Regions from separate parts of the Streptomyces sp. NPDC045899 genome, predicted to be linked through region 2. Evidence: riboswitches for the same ligand, from Rfam matches in the RefSeq annotation. Region 2 holds a riboswitch; the other holds the start of a gene.
The links. Region 2 has a riboswitch for glycine ahead of gcvP (aminomethyl-transferring glycine dehydrogenase). Riboswitches for the same ligand answer to the same signal wherever they lie in the genome.
Positions count from the first base shown of each region.

Region 1 (8,717 bases), on a different contig from region 2:
TTCCATACCGATCTCGGCGGCGTTCTCGACCTGTTCGGCGGAGCCGCCGAGGACCTCGGCGAGGCCGCCCGCGGCCATGGAGCAGGCGGAGCCGACCTCGCCCTGGCAGCCGACCTCGGCGCCGGAGATGGAGGCGTTCTCCTTGAAGAGCATGCCGATCGCGCCCGCGGCCAGCAGGAAGCGGATGACGCCCTCCTCGTCCGCGCCGGGGACGAAGTTCACGTAGTAGTGGAGGACGGCGGGGATGATGCCCGCCGCGCCGTTGGTGGGGGCGGTGACCACGCGGCCGCCCGCCGCGTTCTCCTCGTTGACCGCCATCGCGTAGAGGGTGACCCACTCCATCGCGTGGGCGTGCCGGTCGCTCTCGGCGCGCAGCGCGCGGGCGGCGTTGGCGGCGCGGCGGCGGACCTTGAGGCCGCCGGGGAGGATGCCCTCGCGGGACAGCCCGCGGCCGACACAGGACTGCATGACCTCCCAGATCTCCAGCAGCCCCGCGCGGATCTCCGCCTCGGTGCGCCACGCCTTCTCGTTCTCCATCATCAGCGCGGAGATGGACAGACCGGTCTCGCGGGAGAGCCGCAGCAGTTCGTCACCGGTACGGAAGGGGTGGGTCAGCTCGGTGTCGTCGAGCTTGATGCGGTCCTCGCCGACCGCGTCCTCGTCGACGACGAAACCGCCGCCGACCGAGTAGTAGGTCTTCTCCAGCAGCGGGACGCCCTCGGCGTCGTACGCCTGGAGGGTCATGCCGTTGGCGTGGTACGGCAGCGAGCGGCGGCGGTGCAGCACCAGCTGCGAGGACTCATCGAAGTCGATCTCGTGGCCGGGGCCGATCTCGGCCTCCAGCAGGCGCAGCCGCTTGGTGGTGCGGATGCGCTCCACCTGGTCGTCGGCGGTCTCCACGTCCACGGTGCGCGGCGAGTGGCCCTCGAGGCCGAGCAGTACGGCCTTCGGGGTGCCGTGGCCGTGACCGGTGGCGCCCAGCGAGCCGAAGAGCTCGGCGCGTACGGAGGTGGTGTGGGCGAGCAGGCCCTCGTTCTTCAGACGGCGGACGAACATCCGCGCCGCTCGCATCGGTCCGACCGTATGCGAGCTGGAGGGGCCGATGCCGATCGAGAACAGATCGAATACGGAGATGGCCACCGGTGAACTCCTTTGTCTGCACGGGGGCGTGCGGTGGTGCGGTGCGGGGGGCGCCGGGTGCGGCGCCCCCCACGGCCGGTCCTGTTACTTGCCCAGGCCCGGGTAGAGCGGGTGCTTGTCGGCCAGCGCGGTGACCCGTGCCTTGAGCGCCTCGGCGTCGTACGACGGCTTCAGCGTCTCGGCGATCACATCGGCGACCTCGTGGAAGTCGTCGGTGGTGAAGCCGCGGGTGGCCAGCGCCGGGGTGCCGATCCGCAGACCCGAGGTGACCATCGGGGGCCGGGGGTCATTGGGGACGGCGTTGCGGTTGACGGTGATGCCGACCTCGTGGAGCCGGTCCTCGGCCTGCCGGCCGTCCAGCTCGGAGTCGCGCAGGTCGACCAGGACCAGGTGGACGTCGGTGCCGCCGGACAGGACGGAGACGCCCACCTCGGTGACGTCGGGACGGGTCAGCCGCTCCGCGAGGATCCGGGAGCCCTCCAGGGTGCGCTCCTGGCGCTCCTTGAAGGCCGAGCCCGCGGCGACCTTGAAGGACACCGCCTTGGCCGCGATGACATGCTCCAGCGGACCGCCCTGCTGACCGGGGAAGACCGCGGAGTTGATCTTCTTGGCCAGCTCCTGCGTCGAGAGGATCACTCCGCCGCGGGGGCCGCCCAGGGTCTTGTGGGTCGTGGTGGTCACCACATGGGCGTGCGGCACGGGCGAGGGGTGCAGCCCGGCCGCCACCAGGCCCGCGAAGTGGGCCATGTCCACCATCAGGTAGGCGCCGACCTCGTCGGCGATCCGCCGGAAGGCGGGGAAGTCCAGCTGGCGCGGGTAGGCCGACCAGCCCGCGATCACCAGCTTGGGGTTGTGCTCCTTGGCCAGCCGCTCGACCTCGTCCATGTCGACCAGGCCGGTCTGCGGGTCCACGTGGTAGGGCACCACGTTGTAGAGCTTGCCGGAGAAGTTGATCTTCATCCCGTGGGTGAGATGGCCGCCGTGGGCCAGGTTCAGTCCCAGGATGGTGTCGCCGGGGGAGAGCAGCGCGAACATGGCGGCCGCGTTGGCCTGCGCGCCCGAGTGCGGCTGCACATTGGCCGCCTCGGCGCCGAAGAGCTCCTTCACCCGGTCGATGGCGATCTGCTCGACCACGTCGACGTGCTCACAGCCGCCGTAGTAGCGGCGGCCGGGGTAGCCCTCGGCGTACTTGTTGGTCAGGACCGAACCCTGGGCCTCCATGACCGCCACCGGAGCGAAGTTCTCCGAGGCGATCATCTCCAGGGTGGACTGCTGGCGGTGGAGCTCGGCGTCGACGGCGGCGGCGACGTCCGGGTCGAGCTCATGAAGGGAGCTGTTGAGAAGCGACATCAGGGTCCCGATCGAGAGGAGGGTCAGTTTTCGCAGAAGGAGGTGTAGTCATCGGCGGAGAGCAGGTCGTCCGGCTCGTCCGTCACCCTCACCTTGAACAGCCAGCCGCCCTCGAAGGGGGCGGAGTTCACCAGCGCCGGGTCGTTCACGACATCCTCGTTGATCTCGGTGACCTCTCCGGAGACCGGTGCGTACAGGTCGCTCACCGACTTCGTGGACTCCAGCTCGCCACAGCTCTCACCGGCGGTGACGGTGGCACCCACCTCCGGAAGCTGGACGTAGACGACATCGCCGAGCGAGTTGGCCGCGAACTCGGTGATACCGATCGTCGACACACCGTCGTCAGCGGCCGTCAGCCACTCGTGCTCCTTGCTGTAGCGCAGCTGCTGGGGGTTGCTCATGGTCCGATTCTCCTGGATGCGAGGCAGTGATGAGGAACGGGTCTTGGCTGATGGGACGGGGTGGGCGTGCTACGGGGCCGATGGCGCCGGGGCCGCCGCGCCCCTTAAGGGGGCTGCTACCGGCGCGGTCAGCGCTCGCGCCGGTAGAAGGGGAGCGCGACGACCTCGTACGGCTCACGGGTACCGCGGATGTCGACGGTCACGCCCTCGGTGCCGGGCTTCGCGTGCTCCGCGTCCACGTAGGCGATGGCGATGGGCTTGCCGAGCGTGGGGGAGGGGGCACCCGAGGTGACCTCACCGATCACCGCGCCGTCCGGGCCCACCACGGGATAACCGGCGCGCGGCACCCGGCGGCCCGACGCGATCAGCCCGACCAGCTTGCGCGGCGGCTCGCTCTCGGCCCTGCCCGCCGCGGCCCGGAGCGGCTCGCGCCCGACGAAGTCCCCGTCCTTCTCGAACTTCACCACCCGGCCGAGCCCGGCGTCGAAGGGGGTCGTGGAGGTGGTCAGCTCATGGCCGTACAGCGGCATCCCCGCCTCCAGCCGCAGGGTGTCGCGGCAGGAGAGCCCGCAGGGGATCAGGCCCACCGGGGCGCCCGCCTCGGTCAGCGCCTGCCACAGCCGCTCGGCGTCGCCCGGCGCGACGAACAGCTCGAAGCCGTCCTCACCGGTGTACCCGGTGCGGGCGATCAGCGCGGGGACGCCCGCGACGGTGCCCGGCAGCCCGGCGTAGTACTTCAGGTTGTCCAGGTCGGCGTCGGTCAGGCTCTTGAGGATGCCGGGGGACTCCGGACCCTGGACCGCGATCAGCGCGTACGCCGCGCGGTCGTCCCGGACGGCGGCGTCGAAGCCCGCCGCCCGCTGCTCCAGCGCGTCCAGCACCACCTGGGCGTTGGAGGCGTTGGCCACCACCATGAACTCCTCGTCGCCGAGGCGGTAGACGATCAGGTCGTCGAGGATGCCGCCCTCGGCGTCACAGATCATGGTGTAGCGGGCCCGGCCCACGGCGAGCGCCGACAGATGTCCGACCAGGGCGTGGTCCAGGGCCTGACCGGCCTGCGGTCCGGTGAGGGTGATCTCACCCATGTGGGAGAGGTCGAAGAGCCCGGCGCGGGTGCGCACCGCGTTGTGCTCATCGCGTTCGCTGCCGTAGCGCAGCGGCATGTCCCAGCCGGCGAAGTCGGTCATGGTGGCGCCGAGCGCACGGTGCAGCGCGTCCAGCGCGGTGCGGCGTGGCGCGGTCGGGGCGTCGGTCATGATTCAGGCTCCAAGATCAGAATCGTGGCTGGGACATCAAGGACGCGGAAAACGTCCTCCCCATCTGTCATCGGAACCTGAGAGGTTCGCCGTGACGCCCGCATGGGGTCCGGCTTGCACCTTGGGTGGAGCCACGCACAGCGGCTCGCTTTTCAGATCTGCCTCGCCCGCGCGGTATCGGGGCCTGAGAGATTCAAGGGAGGACTTGCTCCTTCGGCGCCCGGGCCTCGGCTGCTGCCGGTTTGACCCAGGACTCTCCCGCGCGGATTCAAGCGGCCGGTATGGAGTTGCGCGGCCATCATCGCACGTACTGGCGAGAAGGGAACCCCCGGTCCGTGACGTGAGCGCCTTGATGGACATTACCTTTTCTTGACACTCTTCGGGTACGAGCCGCAGTGACCGACCTGGGAGGACGATCACGGTGCATGGGCAGGGAACGTTTACGACGTCATGTGGGCCCCTGCCGGTGCGGCGCGGACGCGCGCCGTCCGCCGGGCCGGTCCGGCCGGGGCGCAGGGCCGTGGTGCACGATCTGCGCACGGGCGGTGACCGTGGCGAGGACACCGGCGGTGGCAGAGGTGCCGAAGCGGCCGGGACGGCGCCGCGGGACGGCGGCGCGGCCGTGCCCGAGCTGCGCTATCCGGCCCATGACGTACTGGTCGCCTCCGGGCTGCCGGGCAGCGGCAAGACCACACTGATCCACCGGACGGTCGCCCCGCTGGACGACGAGGGCGGCGCGGTGGTCCGGATCGATTCCCAGGACATGCGCGAGGCGTGGCAGCGGCGGCTGCCGGGCTGGCTGCCCTACGCGCTCTACCGGCCGCTGGTCCGGTGCGCCCACTACGCCGGGCTGCGCCGCGCGCTGCGCTCGGACGCCAGTGTGGTGGTGCACGACTGCGGCGCGCTGCCCTGGGTCCGCCGCTGGCTGGCCCGGGACACCCGGCGCCGGGGGCGGCGGCTCCATATGGTCCTGCTGGACGTGGACCCCGGGCTGGCCCTGGAGGGACAGGCCGCCCGGGGCCGCGGGGTCTCGGGGTACGCCTTCGGACGGCACCGCCGCGCGGTGCGGCGGCTGGTCGCCGGGGTGGAGGCGGGACGGCCGCCGGCGGGCTGCGCCTCGGTGGTGTTGCTGGACCGGGAGGCGACCAGCGCGCTGCGCGGCATCTCCTTCGAGTGACGCGGCGTCCCCTGCGGGGGAGGCGGGAGGACATCGCGCGCCCGGCGGGCGGGATGCGCACGGGATCCGTCGGGATGCGAACGGGATACGCACGGGGTGCGAGCCGGATTCGAGTGCGCCCCGAGCGCACGCCGAGCGCTGTCCGGACACCGCGCACCGCACCGAGGTGGGGATGTGGTGTGGAGATGACGACGTGCCCCATGGCCTTGCGGCGCCCAGAGGTTAGGCTTCTGGGGCAGTTCGGACGAGATGGCGGTTGAAAGAGATGAGCATCCCGGAGCAGCACGGTCTCCCACCGGCTCACGGAGGATTCCCCGACAGCACTGTGCCCGCGTTCCCCGGCAACGAGCTCGAAGAGGTGCTGGCCGCCTCTGTCGAGGTCCCCGGAGCCGGACCCCGCATCGTCGAGGTGCTCGGCCGCAGCCATGTCTGGGTTCCGCTGCCGAACGGCGGGGGTCCGGACAGCCGTGGGCTCGACCTGCCGACCATGGAGATCCAAGGCGCCGCGTATGTCCCGGTGTTCAGCTCCGAGCAGCAGTTCCTCCAGATCGTCGGCGGCCATATGTCGTTCACCGTCGCCCCCGCCGTGGAGTTCGCCCGCGGGCTGCCGCCCCAGCTGGGCATCGCGGTGAACCCCGGTGGCGCGGTGGGCGTACCACTGCCGCCTGCCGCGGTGGCCGAATTGTGCCGTAGCGGCCGCTCCGCGCTGGACGGTCCGGCCTCCGGCGGCCGGGTGCGGCTCTTCGAACCCGACTGGCAGGAAGAACCGGTCGACTTCCTGGCCGCCGCCGGGATCGAGTTCGCCAAGGACAAGGGGATACGCACCGCCCGGCGCGCCCTGGCCAGCGTCGAGGGGGACCCGCCCGCCCTCTTCGTCGGTATCGAGCTCGACGTACCCGGCCCGGAGGGTCAGGCGCTCGCGGTGGACGCGCTCGGGCGGGCGCTCGGCACGATACCGCTCCCCTGGACCGTGCAGCTCGTTCTGCTGGACGTCGCACAGGACCCGGTCGCGGACTGGATGCTGGAACGGGTGCGCCCGTTCTACGACCGTGACCTCTGACTCATCCCAGGGCCCTCAGCCGTGGCCCGTAAGCTGGTTTGATGACCAGGCGGGACGCACCCACGCGTCCCGCTGAGGTACGGGGCACAGCCGAGAGAGGGGCGGACCCAGGTGAGCGCGGGCGCGGAGTGGGGGGCGGCCGCCGGTCAGGTGGAGCGGACGCTGCAACAGGTCGCTCCTGGCCGGTACGACGCCTATGAGGCGCTGCTGCATGCCCTCGCCGAGGGTCAGGTCTGGATGCTGCTGTGGCACGGCTCGCCCGGCGCCTCCGACGCCCAGTACGGCAACATGGACGTGAAGGGCCTCGGCTACGCCCCGTGTGTGACCTCCGCCCAGGAGCTGGCCGCCAGTGGCTGGAACCGTGCCCATGAGGTGGTGGACGGCCGTCTGATCGCCGACTCCCTCTACCGCGACCGCTACGGCCTGTGGCTGAATCCGCATGCGCCCGGTGGCGGTGTGGGTATCCCCTGGCTCGATCTGCGCCGGATCGCCGGTGGTCTGGACCGGCTGCCCGCGGGGCCGCTGCGGGTGTCCGACCCCGGTATCGACATCCCCCAGTTCTACGCCCTGTTGGGGCAGAACGCGCATCGCACCGCCGCGGTGCGGTCGCTGCGCAGGGCCTGGGTGCAGCCCGCGCTGGGTGCGCCGTATCTGGCCATCGGCCTGGATCTGTACGACACCAGCGGTCCGGCCGTGCAGTCGGTACGGGCGATGATGGAGCAGTCGGTCGGCGCGGTGCCGGACGGGCTGCCGGTCTCCACCGTCGCGCTCTCCGACGCCTATGACCCGGTCGCCCTGTGGATGCGGGCCAACGCCCGTCCGTTCTTCGACCGGGACGCCTACGGCGCGGCGCCCGCCGCCCCGTCCTACGGCTATGGCTATCCGCCCCCGCGCCCCGCGTACTGATCGGCGTCCCGCCGGCTGAACCGGCCATGACCCGTTCGTTTACCAAGGTTTGACCCTGGCCCGCCGGGGCGCGCAGCCCCGGCACGTCCGGAGGCGCACATCGCCTGTATCCGGTCGAAACCCCCATAGCGGGCCCCCGTTGCTGCCTCGCTCTCGCACCACGACTGTCCGTATACCGGAACTGTGTGCCCCACATCACGGTTAGGCATCCATTGCCCGTGGGGTCTGGCGGCTGATCACAAGCGCGATGAAGACTCCCGCTCCAAGGGGTGCGGTTCTGCGCGTAGAGCCCCTTCAGGAAAGGTTCCGACCACGAGCCTGACTTTCTCCAGGTTGTGAACGAAGCCGCCACAGCGGCGAGTCGTGGGCCGGTCACCGCCGGTCGAGAAGGGGTCCCCACCACGATGACGGCACCATTGCACGGCACGAGCGCGGAGGCGGAGCCGGTCGCGACTGCCGATGTAGCGGCGAATGTAGTCAAGGCATCGGTCGAGGGCAGATCGCTGCGGCAGATCGCCTGGATGCGGCTGAAGCGGGACAAGCTGGCGCTGGCCGGTGGAGCCGTTGTCGTCCTGCTGGTGCTCGTGGCCATCTTCGCGCCGCTGATCGTGAGTCTGCTCGGCCATCCGCCGAACGAGTTCCATCAGGAGAAGATCGACCCGCTGTTCGGCACCCCCAAGGGTGACTGGGGCGGTATGAGCTCCGACTTCCTCTTCGGTGTCGAGCCCTCCAACGGCCGCGACGTGTTCAGCCGGGTGGTCTACGGGGCGCGGATCTCGCTGCTGGTGGCCTTCCTGGCGGCGGTCGTCGCCGTGGTCCTGGGCACCGTGTTCGGCATCATCGCCGGATATTTCGGTGGCTGGGTGGACACGGTCATCAGCCGCACGATGGACATGCTGCTGGCCTTCCCGCAGCTGCTCTTCATCATCTCCCTGGTGTCGGTGCTCCCGAACGACCTGCTGGGACTGACCGGCAGCGGGGTGCGCATCACCATCCTGGTCTCGGTGATCGGCTTCTTCGGCTGGCCGTACGTCGGCCGGATCGTGCGCGGCCAGACCCTCTCGCTGCGCGAGAAGGAATACGTCGAGGCCGCACGGAGCCTGGGCGCCGGCCGGCGCTACATCCTCTTCCGTGAACTGCTGCCCAACCTGGTGGCGCCGATCACCGTCTACACGACGTTGATGATCCCCACCAACATCCTCACCGAGGCGGCGCTCAGCTTCCTCGGGGCGGGCGTCAAGCCGCCGACCGCGTCCTGGGGGCAGATGCTCTCCAAGGCCGTGGGCACCTACGAGGACGATCCGATGTTCATGATCATCCCCGGTGCGGCGATCTTCATCACGGTGCTGGCCTTCAACCTCTTCGGCGACGGCGTCCGCGACGCCCTCGACCCGAAGGGCACCCGATGACGGTGACACACCCGGCTC
Region 1 covers NZ_JBWKKP010000007.1:251,459-260,175, forward strand. The annotation lists gene AC07FT_RS13590 (L-serine ammonia-lyase) at 1-1,140, opposite strand, end outside; gene glyA (serine hydroxymethyltransferase) at 1,225-2,490, opposite strand; gene gcvH (glycine cleavage system protein GcvH) at 2,514-2,891, opposite strand; gene gcvT (glycine cleavage system aminomethyltransferase GcvT) at 3,020-4,147, opposite strand; glycine riboswitch at 4,202-4,309, opposite strand; glycine riboswitch at 4,310-4,418, opposite strand; gene AC07FT_RS13610 (AAA family ATPase) at 4,569-5,324, shown strand; gene AC07FT_RS13615 (enhanced serine sensitivity protein SseB) at 5,590-6,384, shown strand; gene AC07FT_RS13620 (enhanced serine sensitivity protein SseB C-terminal domain-containing protein) at 6,496-7,290, shown strand; gene AC07FT_RS13625 (ABC transporter permease) at 7,695-8,699, shown strand.
Region 1: another riboswitch for glycine. It lies ahead of gcvT (glycine cleavage system aminomethyltransferase GcvT); the one in region 2 lies ahead of gcvP (aminomethyl-transferring glycine dehydrogenase).

Region 2 (8,717 bases):
TGCGGATTCTCGACGAGTTGGACGACCGCACCCAGCGGCTCCAGGACGAGAAGCGCCGTCTGGAAGGGCAGCGCACCGAACTGGAGAACAGCTCGGACCAGGCCGAGGAGGCCCGTAAGCAGACACTCCAGAAGGAGCAGCAGCTCGGGGTGCTCGCCGGTACGGTCGGCGCCCAGGGACCCGGGATCACGATGACGATCAACGACTCCCGGGGCGCCGTGGAAGCCGACATGCTGCTGGACACCGTCCAGGAACTGCGGGCCGCGGGCGCGGAGGCGATTCAGATCGGCAACGTCCGGGTCGTCGCGAACACCTACTTCGCGGACACCGGCGGAGGGGTCGAGATCGATGGACGGAGGGTGACGCGCCCGTACGTCGTCAAGGTGATCGGCAAGCCGGAGGATCTGGAGCCGGCGCTCAACATTCCGGGCGGTGTGGTGCAGAGTCTGGAGAAGGAGCAGGCCACTGTGTCCATCGTGCGCCAGAAGAAGATCATTGTGGATGCCTTGCGGTCCACGAAGCGGCCTGACTACGCTCGGTCGTCATCACGGTGAGGCGGTTCGAAATGAAGGTCTCTCAGGGAGACCATGTGGACGCGGGGGGTCAACGCACCGGAAGAGTCCCGCGTGATGGAAACTGTCTGGTGGTCACGGACGTTGTGAGGGTGTCCGGACCGTCTGGTGTGTGCGTAGAGGGTTTGTCCTGCCCCACGGGCGGGTCTGTTTCAGTCAAGGGGAATCGCCCGTGAAATTGTTCGGGAAGTTGTTCGGCAAGAGTGCTCGCCAGGACGGCGGCAGCAGCACCGCCCGCCACCGTGCCCCGCGTGCCGCGGAAGAGAGCGGAGGGGGGAGCGAGGAGCGCCCGCTGTTCCGGGATCAGGTCGGTGGTCCGCAGGGCGGCGACATTTCGGGCGGACGGGGCGCGTCTTCTGTTGACCCCTCGACGGCCGGACGCATAGGTTTCGAAGAACCATCGACCTCGAGTGGTGGAGGGTTCGGCTTGCCTGTTTGTACGCGGTGCGGGCATCGGAATGCCGAGGCCAGCCGGTTCTGCTCCAACTGTGGCGCGCCCCTGCGGGGCGGTGCCCCGTCCGAGCGCGCGTCCGAGACCACCTCGACCATCTCGATCTCCGGTCTCGAGGCGTACGACTCCGAGGTCACCGGGCAGACGCAGCTGCCCTCGCTCAGCCCCGAGGCCCAGGCCGCCGTCGAGGCGCTGCCCCTGGGATCGGCGCTGCTGGTGGTCCGCCGCGGACCCAACTCCGGCAGTCGCTTCCTGCTGGACAGCGATGTGACCACGGCCGGCCGCCACCCGCAGAGCGACATCTTCCTGGACGACGTCACGGTCTCCCGCCGCCATGTGGAGTTCCGGCGCGGACAGGACGGCAGCTTCACCGTCGTGGATGTCGGCAGCCTCAACGGGACGTACGTCAACCGCGAGCAGATCGACGCGCCACTGGTCCTGGCCAGCGGTGACGAGGTGCAGATCGGGAAGTACCGGGTGGTCTTCTACCCGAGCCAGCGGGGTGCCGGCATCTGACCCGTCAGGGGAGGTCCATGCTTCAGACACCGTCGGGCGGTGCCGATACCGGCACCGCCCCCGCGGGCGGCCGGACGATGAGCATCGGCACCGTGCTGAATCTGCTGCGGGACGAGTTCCCCGAGGTCACCCTCTCCAAGATCCGTTTCTTGGAGTCCGAGGGACTGGTGGAGCCGCGCCGCACCCCCTCCGGCTATCGCAAATTCAGCCAGGAGGATGTGCGGCGGCTCGCCGTGATCCTGCGGATGCAGCGTGATCACTATCTGCCGCTCAAGGTCATCCGGGAGCATCTGGAGGCCCTGGAGCGCGGTGAGCGGCCACAGCTGCCCGCCGGTGGGCAGGGGGAGTCGGGGCGCGAGCTGCTGGACCCGGCGTCCGAGGCGCCCCCGGAGGGTCCCACCGCCGCCCGGGTGGGCCGTGCCGAACTGCTGGCGGCGGCCGAGGTCGGCGAGGCGGAGCTGGCCGAGTGGGAGTCCTACGGTCTGATCGTGGCCACCGGGGACGGCGGATACGACAGCGAGGCGGTGACCGTCGCCCGGCTTCTCGCCGAGCTGGGCCGTTTCGGTCTGGAGCCACGCCATCTGCGGATCATGAAAGCGTCGGCCGAGCGGGAGGCCGGGCTGGTCGAGCAGCTGGTCGCCCCCTTGCGATTGCATCGAAATCCGCAGACCAGGGCCCATGCGGAGGCCAGTGCGCGGGAGCTTGCCACCCTCTCCGTACGGCTTCACGCGGCCCTTGTACAGACCGCTCTGCGGGCCCAGGCGCACTGAGCGGCCAGGCCCCGACTATCCAAACCGGCCGCGCACGTCCTAGGGTTGCTGTGTGAACGAGCTCGACGTCGTGGGTGTCCGGGTGGAAATGCCCTCCAACCAACCGATCGTGCTCCTGCGCGAAGTGGGAGGCGACCGCTACCTCCCCATTTGGATCGGACCAGGGGAGGCGACGGCGATCGCCTTCGCCCAGCAGGGCATGGCACCGGCGCGCCCGCTGACCCACGACCTTTTCAAGGACGTGCTCGAAGCGGTCGGCCAGCAGCTCACCGAGGTCCGGATCACGGACCTGCGCGAGGGGGTCTTCTACGCGGAGCTGGTGTTCGCCAGCGGTGTCGAGGTCAGCGCACGGCCGTCCGACGCCATAGCGCTCGCCCTGCGGACCGGGACGCCGATCTACGGCAGCGACGGTGTGCTGGACGACGCCGGCATCGCGATCCCGGACGAGCAGGAGGACGAGGTGGAGAAGTTCCGCGAGTTCCTCGATCAGATCTCGCCCGAGGACTTCGGCACCAGCAGCCAGTAAGCCTCCGACATGCGCGACAAGTGGCCACGAATGCCGGTCCTCGCTAGAGCATTCGAGTAGCCTTTCCCGGAAGAGGGACACGGGAAACCACCCCTAGGGTGATTATCACTCGGCGTGGCGAGTGTGGCGATCGTTGACGCACCCCGGGTGACTGCCTACCTTCAAGATGGCAGGTCGAGGACGGAGGTCGGCGTGAGAAGCACCGGCGACGGCACGGCGGCCGGCGGTCCGTTTGCGCTCCAGGGGGGCGCACCGGCCGAACCGGCACTCAAGGCTCGGGTCGCGGCACAGATCGCGCCGCCGGGCGGGGAGCCCGCCGCGGAGGGGACGGAGCGGGTCGGCTACCGCGGGCCCACCGCGTGCGCGGCCGCGGGCATCACCTACCGCCAGCTGGACTACTGGGCCCGTACCGGCCTGGTGGAGCCCAGCGTACGGCCGGCCTACGGCTCGGGGAGCCAGCGGCTGTACAGCTTCCGGGACGTGGTCGTCCTGAAGATCGTCAAGCGGCTGCTGGACACCGGTGTGTCCTTGCAGAACATCCGGGCCGCCGTCCAGCACCTGCGCGCCCGCGGGCTGGACGACCTCGCCCAGATGACCCTGATGAGTGACGGCGCCACCGTTTACGAGTGCACCTCGCCCGATGAGGTCGTCGACCTGCTCCAGGGCGGTCAGGGCGTCTTCGGGATCGCGGTCGGCGTGGTGTGGCGCGATGTCGAGAGCGCGCTGTCCCAGCTGCACGGGGAGCGCGTGGACACCGGCGAGACGCTGGTCGGCAACAACCCCGCCGATGAACTGGCCCGCCGCCGGAACAGGGCGGGCTGACGGGGCGGGGGGCTCCTCCCGGCGGTGGCCGGGGGAGCGCCGGGCCCGTACGGCCCGGATGTCAGTGGCGTAGGGCAGCATCGGAGATGTGAGGGCCGCGCCGACGATCCTGCATCTGGACATGGACGCCTTCTTCGCCGCGGCGGAGCAGGCGGCCAAGCCAAGCCTGCGCGGCAAACCGGTGATCGTGGGTGGCCTCGGGCCGCGGGGCGTGGTCGCCACGGCCTCCTATGAGGCGCGGGTGTTCGGGGTCCATTCGGCCATGGCGATGGCGCAGGCCCGCCGGCTGTGTCCGAACGCCGCCTATCTCACCCCCCGCTTCACCCTGTACCGCCGGGTGAGTGACGCCGTGATGACGCTGCTGCACACCCTGTCGCCGCTGGTGGAGCCGCTGAGTCTGGACGAGGCGTTCGTGGACCTGGAGGCGGGCGGCACCGAGCCCACCGCCGGTGCCGCGCGGGCGGTGGGGGAGCGGCTGCGGGCCGATATACGGGCGGTGACCGGGCTGACCGGTTCGGTCGGGCTGGCCGGGTCCAAGATGCTCGCCAAGATCGCCTCGGAGCGGGCCAAGCCCGACGGCCTGGTGGTCATCGCGCCGGGTACGGAACGGGAGCTGCTCGCGCCCCTGTCCGTGCGCACCCTGCCGGGCGTCGGCCCGGCCACGGCCGAGGCGCTGCGGAGAGCCGGGATCCACACCGTGCTGGAGACCCGGGAGGCGGGCGAGGCGGAGCTGGTGCGGCTGCTGGGCCGGGCGCACGGGGCGTCGCTGTATCTGATGGCCTGTGGACGGGACGAGCGCCCGGTGGTCGCGGAGCGGGACACCAAGTCCGTGTCGGTGGAGGACACCTTCGACGTCGATCTGACCGACCGCACCCGGGTGCAGCTGGAGGTCGCGCGGCTCGCCGACCGCTGTGTGGGGCGGCTGCGCGCGGCGGGTCATTCGGGGCGCACGATCGTGCTCAAGGTGCGGCGGTACGACTTCTCCACGATGACCCGCTCGGAGACCCTGCGGGGTCCCACGGACGACCCCGCGGTGGTGCGGGAGGCGGCGGCCCGGCTGCTGGAGGGCGTGGACACCACGGCGGGTGTGCGACTGCTGGGCGTGGGGGTGAGCGGTCTGGCGGACTTCACCCAGGAGGACCTGTTCGCACAGGCGGCACAGGCCGCGGAGGCGGCGCGGGCCGCTCATGAGGCGCCGGAGGGCGGGGAGGCGGCTCCGGGGGGCGGCGGCCCCGAGGGCCCGGGAGCGGGCGCGGAGGGGGCCGCCGAGCACCCCGGCGCGCCGCGGCGCTGGCTGCCGGGGACGGATGTGCGGCACAGCGAGTTCGGCGAGGGATGGGTGCAGGGCAGCGGGGTGGGCCGGGTGACGGTGCGCTTCGAGACGCCCTGGTCCGGGCCGGGCCGGGTGCGCACGTTCGCCGTGGACGACCCGGCGCTGGAGCCGGGTGAGCCACTGCCGCTGCTGGAGCCCGGCGGCGGGGCCGGGGCCGGACCCGCCGCTTCCGACGGCTCCGGAGCCGCCGCGGTCCCTGACTCCGACCGGGTCCAGGGCTCCGGCCGGGGTCAGCCGGTGACGTCCAGTCCGTAGTGGTGGTAGAGCTGGAGCTCCTGCTCGGGTGAGAGATGGCGGCCCACCCCGAAGTCGGGGGCGTCCTTGATCAGCGCCCGTTCGTAGGGCACCCGGAGGGTGTCGCCGACGACCTCGCTCGGTTCCAGCGGTACGAACACATCACGGCTGAACAGTCCGGTGCGTACCGCCGCCCATTCGGGCTCGCCGGTCGCGTCGTCGAGATAGACCTCGTCCACGGTGCCGATCTTGGCGCCCTCGCGGTCGAATGCCTTGCGGCCGATCAGGGTCCGCGGGTCGATATCGGTCTGCACGCTCTCTCCCACAGGTGGCAATTGTCCAGTGATAACTACAAAAAGCCACATCACGTCGCGCGTCCACTCGAGCGGTCGGGGCCCCGACCGTGCGACAGATGCGCTGGTACGCTGGCTGTGGCTGTAGACCCCGTGCGGGAGAGTTCTCCGTCGATCGCTGACGGAGGCGCCGAAGGAGCAAATCCTCCCCGGAATCTCTCAGGCACACGTACCGTGCGGGTGAGGTCACTCTGGAAAGCAGGGTGGGCCACGGGCGGGCGTCGCTCCGAAACCCCTCCTCACCGACGGTGAAAGCCGGTCACGGTAAGCGGGCCGGTGAAGCTCTCAGGTTGATGACAGAGGGGGAGGCCGTCCGGGCACCCGCGCCGTGGTGCCCCTCGCCGGTCGTGAGACCAGGAGGCCCCCGCAGATGACCGCCAACCGCACCTCGCTCTCCGATCTGGAGCGCGGTACTCCGTTCGAGCAGCGCCACATCGGTCCCGACAACGAGGCGCAGGCCAAGATGCTCGCCCAGGTCGGCTTCGGCTCGCTCGACGAGCTGACCGAGACGGCCGTACCGGACGTCATCAAGAGCACCGAGGCTCTGGACCTGCCCCCGGCCCGCACCGAGCCGGAGGTCCTCGCCGAGCTGCGCGGTCTCGCCGACCGCAACCAGGTGCTGCCGTCCATGATCGGCCTGGGCTACTACGGCACCTTCACCCCGCCGGTGATCCTGCGCAACGTCATGGAGAACCCGGCCTGGTACACCGCCTACACCCCCTACCAGCCGGAGATCTCCCAGGGCCGGCTGGAGGCCCTGCTCAACTTCCAGACCGTCGTCTCCGAGCTGACCGGGCTGCCCACCGCCGGTTCCTCGCTGCTGGACGAGGGCACCGCGGCCGCCGAGGCGATGGCGCTCTCGCGCCGCGTCGGCAAGGTCAAGGAAGGCGTCTTCCTGATCGACGCCGACTGTCTGCCGCAGACCATCGCCGTCATCCAGACCCGGGCCGAGCCCACCGGGGTCGAGGTCGTCGTCGCCGATCTGTCGGGGGGCATCCCGGACGAGGTCGCCGAGCGAGGTGTCTTCGGCGTGCTGCTCCAGTACCCGGGCGCCTCCGGCGCGGTGCGCGACCCCCGCCCGGTCATAGAGCGGGCGCATGAACTCGGCGCGGTCGTCACCGTCGCCACCGATCTGCTCGCCCTCACGCTGCTCACCTCCCCCGGTGAGCTGGGCGCGGACATCGCGGTCGGCAACAGCCAGCGGTTCGGTGTGCCGATGGGCTTCGGCGGCCCGCATGCCGGTTTCATGGCTGTCCGGGACACCTTCGCCCGCAGCCTGCCCGGGCGCCTCGTCGGGGTCTCGGTCGACGCCGACGGTGACAAGGCGTACCGGCTGGCCCTCCAGACGCGTGAACAGCACATCCGCCGCGAGAAGGCCACCAGCAACATCTGCACCGCCCAGGTCCTGCTGGCCGTCATGGCCGGGATGTACGCGGTCTACCACGGTCCGGACGGGCTGGCGGCCATCGCCCGCCGCACCCACCGCTACGCCACCGTCCTCGCCGAGGGGCTGCGCGCGGGCGGTGTCGAGGTCGCGCACGGCGCCTACTTCGACACCCTCACCGCCCGGGTGCCCGGCCGCGCCGCCGACGTCGTCGCCGCGGCCCGCGAGGCCGGGGTCAATCTGCGGCTGACCGACGCCGACCACGTCGGCATCGCCTGTGACGAGACCACCGGGCGCGCCCAGCTCGCCGCCGTCTGGTCCGCCTTCGGTGTCGACGGCGGCAGCGGTGAGGGCACCGGGATCCCCTCCATCGACGAACTGGACGCCGCCGCGGGCGAGGCGCTGCCGCGGGAGCTGCTGCGCGAGGACGCCTATCTGACCCACCCGGTCTTCCACCAGCACCGCTCCGAGACCGCGATGCTGCGCTACCTGCGCCGGCTCTCCGACCGGGACTACGCCCTGGACCGGGGCATGATCCCGCTCGGCTCCTGCACCATGAAGCTCAACGCCACGACCGAGATGGAGCCGGTCACCTGGCCCGAGTTCGGCGCCCTGCACCCGTTCGCGCCGATCGAGCAGGCCCAGGGCTATCTGACGCTCATCCGCGAGCTGGAGGAGCGGCTGGCCGCCGTCACCGGCTACGACAAGGTCTCCCTCCAGCCCAACGCCGGTTCCCAGGGTGAGCTGTCCGGGCTGCTGGCCGTGCGGGCCTACCACCGGGCCAACGGCGACACCCAGCGGACCGTCTGTCTGATCCCGTCCTCCGCGCACGGCACCAACGCCGCCAGCGCCGTGATGGCGGGCATGAAGGTCGTCGTGGTGAAGACCGGCGAGGACGGCGAGGTGGACACCGACGACCTGCGCGCCAAGATCGAGAAGCACGGCGACGAACTGGCCGTCCTGATGGTCACCTACCCCTCCACCCACGGGGTGTTCGAGGAGCACATCACCGAGATCTGCGCCGCCGTGCACGACGCGGGCGGCCAGGTCTACGTGGACGGCGCCAACCTCAACGCGCTGGTCGGGCTCGCCGAGCCGGGCCGGTTCGGCGGCGACGTCTCCCACCTCAACCTGCACAAGACCTTCTGCATCCCGCACGGCGGCGGCGGTCCGGGCGTGGGCCCGGTCGCGGTGCGCGAGCACCTGGCGCCGTTCCTCCCCAACCACCCGCTGCAGCCCGCCGCCGGTCCGGCCACCGGCGTCGGCCCGGTCTCGGCCGCCCCGTGGGGTTCCGCGGGCATCCTGCCGATCTCCTGGGCCTACGTCCGGCTGATGGGCGGCGAGGGGCTGCGCCGCGCCACCCAGGTCGCGGTGCTGGGCGCCAACTACATCGCCAAGCGGCTGGAGCCGCACTACCCGGTGCTCTACACCGGCCCCGGCGGTCTGGTGGCCCATGAGTGCATCATCGATCTGCGCCCGCTCACCAAGGCGACCGGTGTGAGTGTCGACGATGTGGCCAAGCGGCTGATCGACTACGGCTTCCACGCGCCCACCATGTCGTTCCCGGTGGCCGGCACGCTGATGATCGAGCCGACGGAGAGCGAGGACCTGGCGGAGCTGGACCGCTTCTGCGAGACGATGATCGCGATCCGCGCGGAGATCGACAAGGTCGCCTCGGGCGAATGGGCCAAGGAGGACAACCCGCTGCGGAACGCTCCGCACACCGCCGCGGCGCTCGGCGGGGAGTGGGACCACC
Region 2 covers NZ_JBWKKP010000005.1:5,476-14,192, forward strand. The annotation lists gene AC07FT_RS09030 (DUF881 domain-containing protein) at 1-554, shown strand, start outside; gene AC07FT_RS09035 (FHA domain-containing protein) at 685-1,539, shown strand; gene ftsR (transcriptional regulator FtsR) at 1,557-2,309, shown strand; gene AC07FT_RS09045 (bifunctional nuclease family protein) at 2,362-2,835, shown strand; gene AC07FT_RS09050 (MerR family transcriptional regulator) at 3,028-3,657, shown strand; gene AC07FT_RS09055 (DNA polymerase IV) at 3,746-5,245, shown strand; gene AC07FT_RS09060 (PRC-barrel domain-containing protein) at 5,221-5,538, opposite strand; glycine riboswitch at 5,664-5,762, shown strand; gene gcvP (aminomethyl-transferring glycine dehydrogenase) at 5,948-8,717, shown strand, end outside.